Regions from separate parts of the Pantoea sp. Tr-811 genome, predicted to be linked through region 1. Evidence: riboswitches for the same ligand, from Rfam matches in the RefSeq annotation. Region 1 holds a riboswitch; the other holds the start of a gene.

Region 1 (7,222 bases):
ATACCGAGGCGATGCTGTCGAAGCCGAAGTAGTCGCCGTGGTTAAGGCCCAGCAGCGCCACGCAGGCCAGGTACAGCAGCTTGAGCACGTACAGGTGCAGCAGGTAGAAGAACATCGGCGCTGCGCCGAACACGGCCAGGGCGCTGATCCAGCGGGCAAGCCCGGCGCGCTCGAAGGCGCGCAGCAACAGCAGGCCGCAGCCCAGGGTCAGGGCCAGGAACAGCAGTGATGGCGGGTACTTGGTGATGTTGAAGAAGCTCATCAGCGTCTGCGTCACGGTCGGGTAGCCGCTCCAGGGGGCTTCGCCATAGCCGTTGTAGATGCGCAGCACCATGAAGCCGAGCAGGGCGATCACCCCGGCCAGCAGCAACCGGTGCTGGCGCTCGCCGGCCTCGCTGCCACGGGCGAACCAAGGGCCGATGCAGTAGCCCAGGGCGATCACGCCGATCCATGGCAGCACCGGGTAGGAGGTGCGCAGGCGCAGGGTGTCGGACACTTCCAGCCAGCCGCGGTCGTGGAGGATTGCCCACGGCACGTGCAGCGCCGATTCCACGCCGAAGTGCAGGCCGTCGAACAGGTTGTGCCCGGCGATGATCGCGGCACCCAGGGCGAACAGGGCGGGGCGTGGCAGCCACACCAGCAGCGACAGGGCGATCATGCTCACGCCGATGGCCCAGATCACTTGCATGTAGACCACGCTCGGTGGCAGCTGGAAGGTCCAGGCGAAGTTGACCAGGGTGAACTCCAGCACCACCAGGAACAGGCCGCGCTTGAACAGGAACGCCGAGACGTCGCTGCGGCCCTGGTATTTCTCGCCGTACAGCCAGGCCGACAGGCCGGTGAGCAGGACGAACACCGGGGCGCACAGGTGGGCCAGGGTACGGCTGGCGAACAGCGACGGTTCGGTGACGTCGATGGTCATCGGGTCGCTGACCTGGCGGTGCAGGAAGAAGGTTTCGCGCACGTGGTCGAGCAGCATGAACAGGATCACCAGGCCGCGCAGGGCATCGATGCTCTGCAGGCGCTGGGTGAGCAGGGTGGGGGTGGCTGAGGCGCTGGTCATGGAAAGGGTCGCAGGCAGGAATGAATGTCAAATGAAACGTTATCTTATAACTAATTCATTTGCGGTTGATAGCGATTTTTTGTATAGCCTGGGCTGGCCTCTTCGAGACTCGCGTTTTCACCCGTTTACGGTGGATGAACTGGTAGGAGCGAGCGCAGCTCGCGATGGGCTGAAAACCGGGGCCGCTGCGCGCCCCATCGCGAGCTACGCTCGCTCCTACCAGGGGCGGCTCAAATCAGAAGGTGTAATCCACGGTGGCGAAATACGACCGAGGCGCCCCCATCACCCATTGCTCGCCACTGAACGCCGAGGCCACGTACGCCCGGTCGAACAGGTTGTTCACCTGCAACCCCAGGCGCACATCCGGCAGCACCTGCCAGCCGATGTTGGCGTCGACCACGGTATACCCCGGCGCACTTTGGCTGTTGGCGCTGTCGGCATAGCGCGCATCCACGTAGCGCGCGCCAATCCCGGCCTCTACCTGCTGGCCAAAGCCCTTGCTCAGCCAAAGGTTGGCGGTACGCCGTGGCACATTGGCGGGGCGGTTGCCGGCACGGTCCATGGCCACGTCATCCACCACCTCGTAGAAATCGTCGTAGCGGGCCCGCACCAACGCGGCGTTGGCCGACACCTGCCACTGGTGCGCCAGGGCCAGTTCCAGCGATACCTCCAGGCCATCGGAGGTCTGCTGCCCGGCCTGCTGCGCGTCATGGGTGAGCGGGTCATCGACCAGCAGTTTCTTCTTGACGATATGGAACGCTGCCAGCGTCCACTCGCCACGGCCCTCCCAGAAGCGCTGCTTCAGGCCCAACTCGGTCTGCCTGGCCTCGGTCAGGTCGAAATGCATCTGCGTGGGGCTGAGGCTGACCAGGTTGTCCACGCCGTCCTGGCTGGTGGAGTACTGGCCATACACGGAAAGCGCGTCGTTGACGGCGAACACCAGCCCGGCACGCCAGTTGCCGCCTTGCAGGCTGCGGTCGCTGCGGCTGGCATCGATGAGGTTGTCGCGGTCGATATGGTTCTGGTCGCGGCGCACCCCGGTTACCAGCGACAGGCGCTCGGTGAGTTGCAGGCGGTTCTCGGCGAACAGGGCGAAGGTGTGGGTGGTGGACAGCGTCTGCCGTTCGCCTGCTGGGTCGCGCTGGAACCAACCCGGGGTCGGTTGCCACGGGTCGACATAGTCGCCGCCCAGGCCGTTGCTGCGGTCGACGTTGAAGCGCACCTTGTTGTACTCCACGCCAACCAGCGTCTTGCTGGCAAGGCCGAACAGGCTGTGGTCGAAGGTGAAGGTCTGGCGGTCGCCGATCTGCTCCTGGTTGTGGCGGATTTCCAGGTAGCCCTGGCGCTCCAGTTGCTCGCGCTCGGGGTCCCAGCTGTAGTTCTCGGCGTTGCGCCAGTGGCGGCGGCTCTTGATGTAGTAGAGCTGGTTGCTGGCGCTTAGCTGGTCGTTGATCGCCCAGTCGGTGGTCAGGCGGGTCCACTCGTCGTGATAACGCTGCACGTCGTTGTCGACGTTGTAGTTCTTCTTGCGCAGGCTGCTGCGGTAATGGCCGTCGATCAGCGGCGTGCCGTAGTAGTTGGCCGGTTGCGCATCGCCGCGCTCGTGGGCGAGGGTGAAGCTCAGGTCGTCGCTGGCGTCGAAGCGCAGCGCGGCGCTCAGGGCCAGGCTGCGTGAGTCGGTGCGGTCGACCCAGCCGTTACCGGCCTGCTGGTTCAGGGTCAGGCGGTAGCTCAGGCGTTCGCTGAGGCTGCCGCCGCTGTCCAGGCCCAGTTGCTGGCGGTCCCAGGAACCGTAGCCCAGGCGCAGGTGGTTGCGAATGTCGCCGGTGAACGGTTTTTTCGGAATCACGTTGACCACCGCGCCGGTCGCGCCTTCGCCATACAGCACCGAGGCCGGGCCACGCATTACGTCGATGCGCTCGACCATCCACGGGTCGACCGGGAAGGTCTGGGTGCCGGCGCCGGTGTACAGGCGTGCGCCATCGAACAGGGTCATCACCGAGCCGTGGCCGGTGAAACCCCGGGCCGACAGGCCGGTGCCGCCATCGCCTGGGTTGCCGATGAAGGTAATGCCGGGCGAGCGGGTGACGGCGTCTTGCACGGTGAGGTCGTTGCGCTGCTCGATCTGCGCAGCCGTGATGCTGGTGGTGCTGGCTGGGGTGTCCAGGGCGCTGAGGTTCAGCCGCGAGCCGGCCTCGGTCGGCGTGGCCAGGTCGATGCGTTGTGCGTCGTGGCTGCCGTTAATGGCCGTGGCAGGCAGGGCCAGCACGGGCTCGTCGGCCAGGGCCGGGAGGGCGACGGCCAGGCAGGCCGCCAGAGGGTGAAGCTGGATGAATCGGGACATGTCGTTCCACTGTTGCAGGAATGAATGCATCCCGGTGGAAAACACGCAAAGGCGTACCCCACATGCAGGTGCGCACGCAGGTACCGGCCTGCGCCCGCCCACCGCGGGTTGCCAAGTAGTGTTCCAGGCCGGTCTCCGGGCTTGCGAGGGGCATGAGGCCTTCACCTTCCCATGCTGGCGCACAGTGGTGTGTCGAAGGCATCGCTCGCTTACCGTTGCGGGGGCAGCGCCGGACTTGTCGTGGACCACGACGCACCGGCTTCCCGTTTCACCCTGCGCACGGCGGCGCAGGACACCTGAAAACGGCGCGCAGTTGAGCATCGAAAGGCCAGCACGTCAAATACGCACGTGCAGGGAAAAATGTGATGAATCACCGGGTTGTGCGTTTTTATGGTTTTTTTTTCGAACTTTTGCGCCTGGCGCAGTCTCGAACCGCACGTTCGCACTCAACACAACGTCATGGAGACTTCGTGCATGCTCGCCCGTAACCTGCTGCGCCACACCTGCCTCGCCACCCTGCTTGCCAGCCCACTGCTGGCCACGGCGGCACCGAGCACCGAACCGCTGTTCAGCGTCGGCCTGCTGGGCGCCTACGATAAATTCAAGTTCGAAGGCGGCAGCGAATCGGACAAGGAACACCTGGGCCAGGGCGGCGTCTTTGCCACCTTCGGCAACAAGCTGACGGCCGAGTCCGGCTTCATCTACCAGATCGGTGCCGAAGCCAAGTACGGCAAGAAGAACGACAACAAGCTCAAGGAAGCCCAGGCCGACCTCGACCTTGGCTGGCGAGCCGCGCTGGACGCGCGCAACTTCGTCGATGTGACGGTGGGCGGTGGCTATAGCTGGACCCGTTTCGAACCCGAGATCAACGACCTGGACACCCGCCTGACCTACAAGTCGCCGTTCGCCAAGGCTGCGCTTGGCTACAACCACCAGTTCGATGCCTCGACCCTGCGCGTGGAAGTGGGAGCGCGCCGCAGCATCGATGGCCGCGCGCGGCTGAAGGTGGACGACTTTGGCAGCGACAGCGTCGACATGAAAGACCGCACCAACCCCTATGCCGAGGTCACCTTGCTGATGAACCAGCAGGGCGGCATGCCGGTGCAGGCGGGCGTTTACTACACCCGTACCGAGTACAAGCTGGATGAAGACTCGGACGTGGCCGACAACAACAAGCTCAAGCGTGACGAGTTTGGCTTCAAGGTTGGCCTGGCTTTCTGAGGTTGATGTAGGCAGGTTTGGCCCTGATCGCGAGCTGCGCTCGCTCCTACCGGGATAATTGTGCAAGTCCCGTAGGTGATCACCCAGCCCTGCGGGCTGCGCTGTCGCGCAGGGAACATTGCCCCGCGAACACCGGCGTAGCCGGTGCCATGCACCACGCTGCTTGCTTCGCGGGTCAAGCCCGCTCCTACAGAAATATCAGTTAAATCAAATATTTACGATTTTTTCGTAGGAGCGAGCGTAGCTCGCGATGGGGCCTTCACCGGCTAACGCCCGCGCCGGCGCGACACCCGGGCCTCGATGTTCTTGCGCCCAATCAGCAGCGGTGGTTTCTCCACCACGGGCTCATCGGCCAACCACTTGTACATCACCAGGCAGTCGACCAACCCCAGGCGTGCATGGCGGTAGGCCTTGGGCAAGCGCCCGACGGTTTCGAAGCCCAGCTTGTGCCAAAGCGCCACGGCCACTTCATTGCTGGCCACCACCGAATTGAACTGCAATGCCAGGAAGCCCTCCTGGCGGGCCAGCTTCTGCGAGTGCTCGCACATCAGCCGGGCCACACCACGGCCACGGGCGGCCTCGCACACCATGTAGCCGCAGTTGCCAACGTGGGCGCCGGGCCCGGCAGCATTGGCCTTGAGGTAGTAGGACCCGAGCAGCTCGCCGTCCTGCTCGGCCACCAGTGTGCGCAAGGGCAGCTCCAGCCACAGCTGGCGGGCCTGGGCAAGGCTCAGCGCGGGGTCGAAGGCATAGGTTTCGCGGGCCTGGACAACGGCCTGGAAGGTGGGCCAGAAACGCTCGAAGTCGGCGGGCGTCATGGGGCGGATATGGATCATGGCGGTTCCTGCTGTGGCTAGGCCGCCAAGTCTGGGTAACGCGGCGCCGTCGCGCAAGGGCGACGACGCCCTTGGCGTCAGCCGTTGGCCTTGCCTACTGCATCCAGGGCACGGGCCGAGTAGACCAGCGCGGCGCCGGCGTTCATCGCCACGGCCACGCCCAGGGCTTCGGCGATTTCTTCGCGGCTGGCGCCGTGTTTGACGGCCTGTTGCGAATGCACGGCGATGCAGCCGTCGCAGCGCGTGGTGACGGCCACGGCCAGGGAAATCAGCTCGCGGGTCTTGGCGTCCAGGTGGTTGGTCTTGGCGCCGGCACCGCTGGCGGTCATGTAGCCGGCCACGGTGTCGGGGGAGAGTTGCTTGAGGTCGCCGATGCCGGCCATCAACTGCTTACGGTAGGCGTCCCAGTCCATCATGCTCATCGTCTTCACCTTGGCAAGGTTTCTGGAGGAGCTTTCAGGCTAGACCAATTTGCGCCTGCCGCCGACGGCGGCGACAGGCGCAAGGGGGCTTCAGATATACACGAACACCAGCACCAGGGCGGCCACCACCAGCCACTTTTCCAGGTAGTAGCGCATGCGGTTGCGCTTCTTCAGTGCCTTGCCGCGCTCGCGGATCTTGTAGATGCGGGTGAACAGGCGGTTGATGCCACCGGTCTTGTCGTTGGCATTGTTGGGTGCCGCGGCGGCGGCCATCACATTGCGGCTGAACCAGCGGTTGAAGGCGGTGGCCCAACGGTACTTGAGCGGGCGTTCAACGTCGCAGAACAGGATGATGCGGTTGTGCTCGGTGGTGTTGGCCGCGTAGTGGATATAGGTTTCGTCGAAGATCACGCCTTCGCCATCACGCCAGGAGTACTTTTCACCGTCCACGTCGATGTAGCAGCCATCGTCGTTGGGGGTATCCAGGCCCAGGTGGAAGCGGTAGGAACCGGCGTACGGGTCACGGTGGCGCACCAGCTTGGCACCCGGTGGCAGGGTGGCGAACATTGCCGCCTTGACCGTGCCGATGCCTTGCAGCAGCTCGGTGGTGCGGGGGCACAGGGTCATTGCCGACGGGTGGCTTTCGCCGTACCACTTCAGGTAGAAGCGCTTCCAGCCGGTCTTGAAGAACGAATTGAAACCAACGTCGTCATAGTTGTCGGACTTCTTGATTTCACCCACGTGCAACAGCTGCTGGGCTTCGGTGCGAATCTCCTGCCAGTGATCCTTGAGCGGTTGCAGTTCGGGGAAGGCTTCCACCGGCAGGTAAGGCTTGGCCGGGTGTTTGGAGAACAGGTAGAGGAAGCTGTTCACCGGGGCCAGGAAACTGGAGTGGTCGCCCAGCTGACGGGTCAGCTTGTGGCGTACCCGACCGCGCAGGTGAACATAGGCGATCGAGAGGACGAAGATCAGTACGAGTGCAATTTTCATGGACGGTTACTTGTCGAAAAATGGCCATGCGCCATGGCTTAAGCCCGCCAGCATAAACAATCGTCGGGTTAGTTTGTACATATTGTTACGTCAATTCGGCGCGACTTAGGTGGAATAGCCTATGGTTTGCGCAAACGTTTCATGCGAGGGAGTTGCCATGGTTCAGGACATTCGCCCGAGTGGCGTTCCCTTCAAACGGCTGTTCTTCGCCCTGCCGGTCAGCGACGCCCAGCGCCGCGCCGTCGCCCAGTGGCGGCGCGGCCTGAGCCTGCGCAGCGGCAAGCCGGTGCCCAGCGAGAATTTTCACCTGACCTTGCTGTTTCTCGGTGATGTGGATGCAGCCCAA
Region 2 (7,222 bases), on a different contig from region 1:
GAAGTTCGACAAGATCAAGGCCGCCATCGGCGAGCACATGGGCCAGACCACCGACATCGTCGGCGTGGTGCTGTCCCAGGCGACCGCGTCGAGCCTGGCATTGATCGCCTGGCTGGCGAACATGGTGCTGATCCCCGTGGTGGGCTTCTACCTGCTGCGCGACTGGGACCTGATGATGGCCAAGCTGCGCAGCCTGCTGCCGCGCCAGCGGGAGGAGCAGGTGGTGAGCCTGGCGGGCGAGTGCCACGAGGTACTGGGGGCGTTCGTGCGTGGGCAACTGCTGGTGATGGTCGCCCTGGGCATCATCTATTCGGCAGGCTTGATGCTGGTTGGCCTGGAGCTGGGGCTGTTGATCGGCATGCTGGCGGGGCTGGCGGCCATCGTGCCGTACATGGGCTTCATCATCGGCATTGGCGCGGCGTTGCTGGCGGGGCTGTTCCAGTTCGGCGGCGACCTGTACCCGATGCTGGGCATCGTGGCGGTGTTCATGGTCGGCCAGGCGCTGGAGGGGATGGTGCTGACCCCGTTGCTGGTGGGCGACCGCATCGGCCTGCACCCGGTGGCGGTGATCTTCGCCATTCTTGCCGGTGGCGAGTTGTTCGGCTTCACCGGCGTGCTGCTGGCGCTGCCGGTGGCGGCGGTGATCATGGTGCTGCTGCGGCATGTGCACGATCTGTATAAGGAATCGGACATGTATGGGGGTGATCCTGACCCGGATCTTTGATGACAGCAGGGGCCCGAGGTGAAATCTTCAACGCCCAGGCCCCTCGCCACACACCGCAACTCGTTGATTTTCCTTGCGCTATCTGCCTGCGTGATTGTGCGCCCCGCAATGCGGGTATAGACTTTGCACATTGTTCACCAAAGGCCCCCTGCGGTCGTCCCGACTGCCCGCGAGCATGAAACCACCGATCCAGTTGCCCCTGGGTGTGCGCCTGCGCGATGACGCCACCTTCATCAACTACTATCCGGGCGCCAATGCCGCGGCGTTGGGCTATGTCGAGCGGCTATGCGAAGCCGATGCCGGCTGGACCGAGAGCCTCATCTACCTGTGGGGCAAGCAGGGCGTTGGCCGCAGCCACCTGTTGCAGGCCGCCACCCACCGCTTCCAGCAGCGCGGCGAACCGGCCGTGTACCTGCCGCTGGCGCAACTGCTCGACCGCGGCGTGGAACTGCTCGACTACCTGGCCCAGTACGAACTGGTGTGCATCGACGACCTGCACGTGATCGCCGGCAAGGCGGATTGGGAAGAGGCCATGTTCCACCTCTTCAACCGCCTGCGCGACAGCGGCCGGCGCCTGCTGCTGGCGGCCTCTGCGTCGCCCCGCGAACTGCCGATCAAGCTGCCCGACCTCAAGTCGCGGTTGACCTTGGCCCTGGTCTTTCAGATGCGCGGCCTGTCCGATGAAGACAAGCTGCGCGCCCTGCAGCTGCGCGCCTCGCGCCGTGGCCTGCACCTGACCGACGAAGTCGGCCATTTCATCCTTACCCGTGGCACGCGCAGCATGAGCGCGCTGTTCGACCTGCTCGAACGGCTCGATCAAGCCTCACTGCAGGCACAACGCAAGCTGACCATCCCGTTCCTGAAGGAAACCCTCGGCTGGTAAAGCCCGTAAACACTGGGCTCTGAGGGGCAAAACGAAAAAGTCACATCTTTTTCGATAAAATTTGCAAATGGCCGTGATAGAGGGCATAGTTTCCCCCTTCTAAAGGATTACAGACACGGTCGTGCCCATGCTGAAGCGCTTCGCACCCCTCGTGCCCCTCGCACTCGTGACCCTGCTTTTTGGCTGCGCGGCCCAAGGCCCGATTTCCCAGCCTCAGGATCACACCCCGGTTGCCTCGCAATCGGTTACCAAGGCCCATGCTTCTGCTTCTTCCGTTTTCGGCGAAGAAGAACAGGCCACCGAAGATGACCTGGAGGCCTTCTCCAGCAGCAAGCCTTATCAGCTCCCGGTGCTGGCCGACAGCATCCTTGAGCGTGGCATGTCGCTGATCGGCACCCGCTACCGCTTCGGTGGTACCTCGGAAGCGTCCGGTTTCGACTGCAGTGGCTTCATCGGCTACCTGTTCCGCGAAGAGGCCGGCATGAACCTGCCGCGCTCCACCCGCGAAATGATCAACGTCGATGCGCCCAAGGTAGCCCGCAACAAGCTCAAGCCGGGTGACCTGCTGTTCTTCAGCACCAATGGCCGTGGCCGCGTCAGCCATGCCGGCATCTACCTGGGTGACAACCAGTTCATCCACTCCAGCAGCCGCCGCAGCGGCGGTGTGCGCATCGACAGCCTCGGTGACCGCTACTGGAGCAAGACCTTCATCGAAGCCAAGCGCGCCTTGGCCATGGCGCCGACCACCAATATCGCGCGCAACTGATATCAAAATGATGTACCCTGCCACGGCGGCGTAGCTGAAAAAGCTCGCCGCCGTGCGCATTTACAGAAAGCGTCTAATCTAAATTCTCAACTCTTTTTCGGCTGCGGCCCTGCGGTCTCAGACAGGATGTTCTGGCCATGGCGATGATGGCGCGCTTCGCATTCCTTTCCCTGGTGGCACTGCTTGCCGCCTGCTCCAGCCGTGCCCCGGCGCCGGCCCCCGTGGTGCAGCCACGCATTACCTATAGCCAACCCGAAGGCTCGCCCCTGGCAGACGACGTGCTGATCCGCGCGATTGGCCTGGTCGGCACGCCATACCGCTGGGGCGGCAACACCCCGGACTCGGGCTTTGATTGCAGCGGCCTGATCGGCTACGTGTACCGCGACGCGGCCGGCATCAGCCTGCCGCGCTCCACGCGGGAGATGATCGTGATGCGCGCGCCAACCGTGGACATCAACGCGCTGCAGTCCGGCGACCTGGTGTTCTTCGCCACGGGCGGTGGTTCACAGGTCAGCCATGCGGGCATCTACGTGGGCGAGGGGCGCTTCGTGCATGCGCCTTCCACCGGCGGCACGGTGCGCCTGGACTACCTGTCCAACAGCTATTGGTCCAAGGCCTACCTGCAGGCCAAGCGCGTGATCCCGCAGGGTAATCTGGCGCAGAACCGCTGAAACACTGCCCGGCTCACGCCTGCTTGAGCAGCAGCGCCACGCCGGGGTAGTACTGGCCCATCTGGTTGTGCAGCTTGCGGTAGGCATAGGGGAAGTACCAGGCGATGGCGCAGGCGTTGTGCTTCTGCAGGTCTTCCACCAAGTCTTGCAGCTCCTCGGGGCTGGCGTGTTGGCCAACTTTCCACGGGGTGATGAACAGCGCACCGGCGCGCAACTGGCTGGCGTAGGCCATGTGCCGGGCGATGCTGGTGGTTTCCTGCAGGGCTGCGGCCATGTCCAGGCGCGCGACCTTCGGCCAGCGCTGGCTCACGCTCAGGTACAGCGCCTCCTCGGCGCTGCAGATCGACAGGTCGCAGCGCCCCTCCAGCTCACCCTCGTCGCGCTGCTTGTTGCTGGCAAACTGTTGCAGGGTGGCCAGCTCGGCCTGCCAGGCAGCGGCGGCGAGCATTCCGGTGTTGGTCTGGATGCCGTGCCAGTAGGGCGCTTCGGCATCACCGTTGAACTGGTTGAAACGGTCGATGCAGTCGACCCAGCGCTCCAGTACCGGGCTTAGGAACTCCAGGCGTGGGTTGTTGATGATCTGGCCTTGCATGCGGCGCACTCCTGTTGTCGTTGTGATAGCGTCGTGCCGAAAATGATGGCCATGTGATATCACCTTGCTCAGTGTGGCACAAGCCGACGGATCGGCCATTGATCCAGGCCACTTTTGCCAGTGCGCGGCGGCGGGGTTCGATTGACGGTCCCGGTGCAACCCTCTAACCTTCGCGCGTGTTTCAGGTGCCCTGCCAGCCCCCACTGGGCAGGGTGAAACTGGGAAGCCGGTGGCCGCCAACAAGGCGCGAATCCGGCGCTGCCCCCGCAACGGTAGGTGAGTCGAAGCTGCGCACAGCCACTGGGTGAACCCCTGGGAAGGCGCGCAGGCTCCGGGCCAAGGCCCGCTCACAAGCCCGGAGACCGGCCTGAAACTGCCAACGGCATCACGGAGGGTGATGCGCGGTGCACCGTGGCTTGTGCCATTGCTCCTGCGCGTTCTCCGTTTGCCTGCCTTTTACCTGCCGTCGCTGTTCACGCGGCGCCAGCCTGCGGAGAACCCTTCATGAGCGAACCCACCGAACGCGACGAACGCCACCTGGCGCGCATGCAGCGCAAGAAGGCGATCATCGACGAGCGCATTGCCAATTCCCCCAACGAATGCGGCCTGCTGCTGGTGCTCACCGGCAATGGCAAGGGCAAGAGCAGCTCGGCCTTCGGCATGCTCGCCCGCGCCCTGGGCCACGGCATGCACTGCGGCGTGGTGCAGTTCATCAAAGGCCGCAACAGCACCGGCGAGGAGCTGTTCTTCCGCCGCTTCCCCGAGCAGGTGCGCTACCACGTGATGGGCGAAGGCTTCACCTGGGAAACCCAGGACCGCCAGCGCGACATCGCCGCTGCCGAAGCTGCCTGGGCGGTTTCGCGCCAGTTGCTGCAAGACCCAAGCGTGCAGTTCGTGGTGCTCGATGAACTGAACATCGCCCTCAAGCACGGCTACCTCGACCTGGACCAGGTGCTGAGCGACATCCAGGCCCGCCCACCGATGCAGCACGTCATCGTCACCGGCCGCGCGGCCAAGCCCGAAATGATCGAACTGGCCGATACCGTGACTGAAATGGGCATGCTCAAGCACGCCTTCCAGGCCGGTATTCGCGCGCAGAAGGGCGTTGAGCTGTGAGTGAAATGCGCAGCTGCCCGGCAGTGCTGATCGCAGCACCTGCCTCCGGCCAGGGCAAGACCACCGTCACCGCCGCCCTGGCACGCCTGCACCGCAACCTCGGGCGCAAGGTGCGGGTGTTCAAGTGCGGCCCGGACTTTCTCGATCCGATGATCCTCGAACGGGCCAGCGGCGCGCCGGTGTACCAGCTCGACCTGTGGATGATTGGCGCCGAGGAAAGCCGTCGGCTGCTGTGGGAAGCGGCAGCCGACGCCGACCTGATTCTTATCGAAGGGGTGATGGGGTTGTTCGACGGCACCCCGTCCAGTGCCGACCTGGCGCGCCACTTCGGTGTGCCGGTGCTGGCGGTGATCGACGGTACGGCGATGGCCCAGACCTTTGGCGCCCTGGCCCTGGGGCTGGCGCGCTACCAGGCCGACCTGCCGTTCGCCGGTGTGCTGGCCAACCGGGTCGGCAGCCTGCGCCATGCGCAGTTGCTCGAAGGCAGCCTGACCGAGGGCCTGCGTTGGTATGGCGGGCTGTCGCGTGAGCGTGGTATCGAACTGCCCAGCCGCCACCTGGGGCTGGTTCAGGCCAGTGAACTGAATGACCTGGATGCCCGCCTGGACGCCGCGGCCCAAGCGCTGGGCGCCAGTTGCGATGCGGCGCTGCCACCGCCGGTAGCCTTTGCTGCACCTGCGCCGCAGCAGGGCAGTGCTGCCTTGAGTGGCGTGCGTATCGGCGTGGCACGGGACGAGGCGTTCGCCTTCACCTATGGCGCCAACCTCGACCTGCTGCGCAGCCTCGGCGCGCAGTTGGTGTTCTTCTCGCCGTTGCACGACCGTGAACTGCCTGCAGTAGACAGCCTCTACCTGCCAGGCGGCTACCCGGAGCTGCACCACCACGCACTGGCCGCCAACGCGCCCATGCTCGAAGCGATCCGCGCCCACCATGCCCAGGGCAAGCCGCTGCTGGCCGAGTGTGGTGGCATGCTGTACCTGCTCGATGCGCTCACCGATGTGGCCGGCGAGCGCGCCGCGCTGCTGGGCTTGCTGCCGGGCGAGGCGACCATGCAGAAGCGCCTGGCGGCCCTGGCCCTGCAAGCGGTGGAGCTACCGGAAGGCACCCTGCGCGGGCACACCTACCATCACTCGCTGACCAGCACCGAACTTGAGCCCATCGCCCGTGGCCTGAGCCCCAACGGCGGGCGTGGCAACGAAGCGGTGTACCGCCTGGGCCGGCTGACGGCCTCCTATGTGCACTTCTATTTCCCTTCCAACCCAGGCGCAGCGGCGGCGCTGTTGCGGCCATGAGCGAACACGCCTACAGCGCCGCCGAGCGCGCCGCGATTTACCGTGCCATTGGCGAGCGCCGCGACATGCGCCACTTTGCCGGCGGCAGCGTAGCCCCTGAGCTGCTTGGCCGCTTGCTGTCGGCGGCGCACCAGGCGCCCAGCGTCGGCCTGATGCAGCCCTGGCGCTTCATTCGCATCAGCCAGCGGGCATTGCGCGGGCGCATTCAGGCGCTGGTCGAGGAGGAGCGGGTGCGCACGGCCGAGGCCTTGGGCGAGCGCTCCGACGCCTTCATGAAGCTCAAGGTCGAAGGTATCGATGACTGCGCCGAAGTGTTGGTGGCGGCGCTGATGGACCACCGCGAAGCACACATCTTCGGCCGCCGCACCTTGCCGGAAATGGACCTGGCCTCGCTGGCCTGCGCCATCCAGAACCTGTGGCTGGCCGCACGCGCCGAGGGCCTGGGCATGGGCTGGGTGTCGCTGTTCGACCCGCAGGCCCTGGCTGCCTTGCTGGGCATGCCCGCCGGGGCCAAGCCGGTGGCGGTGCTGTGCCTGGGGCCGGTCACCGAGTTTTACCAGCAGCCGATGCTGGTGCAGGAAAACTGGGCGCAGGAGCGGCCCTTGAGCGAGATGCTGTTTGAAAACCAATGGGGAGAACGCCCATGAGCGTGGCCTTGCTGACCGTGGCCGGGATGGCCCTGGACGCTTTGCTGGGTGAGCCGCGCCGGCGCCACCCGTTGGTGGGCTTTGGTAACCTCGCAGCCGGCCTGGAGCGGCGCATGAACCCTGGCGGCCGTGGCTGGCGCAGCCATGGCGTAAGCGCCTGGTTCATTGCCGTGGTGCCGTTGACCCTGGTGGCGCTGGTGCTGTCATGGCTGCCCTATGTGGGCTGGCTGGTTGACGTGCTGGCGCTGTATTGCGCCCTGGGCCTGCGCAGCCTGGGCGAGCATGTGCTGCCGGTGGCCAATGCCCTGCGCCAGGGCGACCTGGAGCAGGCGCGGCGCCGTGTGGGTTACCTGGTCAGCCGGGAAACCCGCGAGCTGGATGAGCCCGCTGTCGCCCGTGCGGCCACCGAATCGGTGCTGGAGAACGGCAGCGATGCGGTGTTCGCGGCGCTGTTCTGGTTCGCCGTGGCCGGTGCGCCGGGGGTGGTGCTGTACCGCCTGAGCAATACCCTGGATGCCATGTGGGGTTACC

Evidence for each region. Region 1 has a riboswitch for cobalamin ahead of F3J44_RS18865 (TonB-dependent siderophore receptor). Riboswitches for the same ligand answer to the same signal wherever they lie in the genome.
Region 2: it holds a riboswitch for cobalamin, as region 1 does, so the genes downstream of both, cobO (cob(I)yrinic acid a,c-diamide adenosyltransferase) here and F3J44_RS18865 (TonB-dependent siderophore receptor) in region 1, are expected to answer to the same signal.

What each region holds. Positions count from the first base shown of each region.
Region 1 covers NZ_VWXJ01000012.1:120,634-127,855, reverse strand. The annotation lists gene F3J44_RS18870 (DUF1624 domain-containing protein) at 1-1,063, opposite strand, end outside; gene F3J44_RS18865 (TonB-dependent siderophore receptor) at 1,299-3,407, opposite strand; cobalamin riboswitch at 3,516-3,722, opposite strand; gene F3J44_RS18860 (outer membrane beta-barrel protein) at 3,882-4,628, shown strand; gene F3J44_RS18855 (GNAT family N-acetyltransferase) at 4,895-5,464, opposite strand; gene F3J44_RS18850 (carboxymuconolactone decarboxylase family protein) at 5,542-5,880, opposite strand; gene lpxO (lipid A hydroxylase LpxO) at 5,977-6,876, opposite strand; gene thpR (RNA 2',3'-cyclic phosphodiesterase) at 7,034-7,222, shown strand, end outside.
Region 2 covers NZ_VWXJ01000026.1:8,592-15,813, reverse strand. The annotation lists gene F3J44_RS26950 (AI-2E family transporter) at 1-724, shown strand, start outside; gene hda (DnaA regulatory inactivator Hda) at 900-1,607, shown strand; gene F3J44_RS26940 (C40 family peptidase) at 1,774-2,373, shown strand; gene F3J44_RS26935 (C40 family peptidase) at 2,511-3,044, shown strand; gene F3J44_RS26930 (hypothetical protein) at 3,058-3,636, opposite strand; cobalamin riboswitch at 3,803-4,022, shown strand; gene cobO (cob(I)yrinic acid a,c-diamide adenosyltransferase) at 4,141-4,752, shown strand; gene F3J44_RS26920 (cobyrinate a,c-diamide synthase) at 4,758-6,044, shown strand; gene bluB (5,6-dimethylbenzimidazole synthase) at 6,041-6,691, shown strand; gene cbiB (adenosylcobinamide-phosphate synthase CbiB) at 6,688-7,222, shown strand, end outside.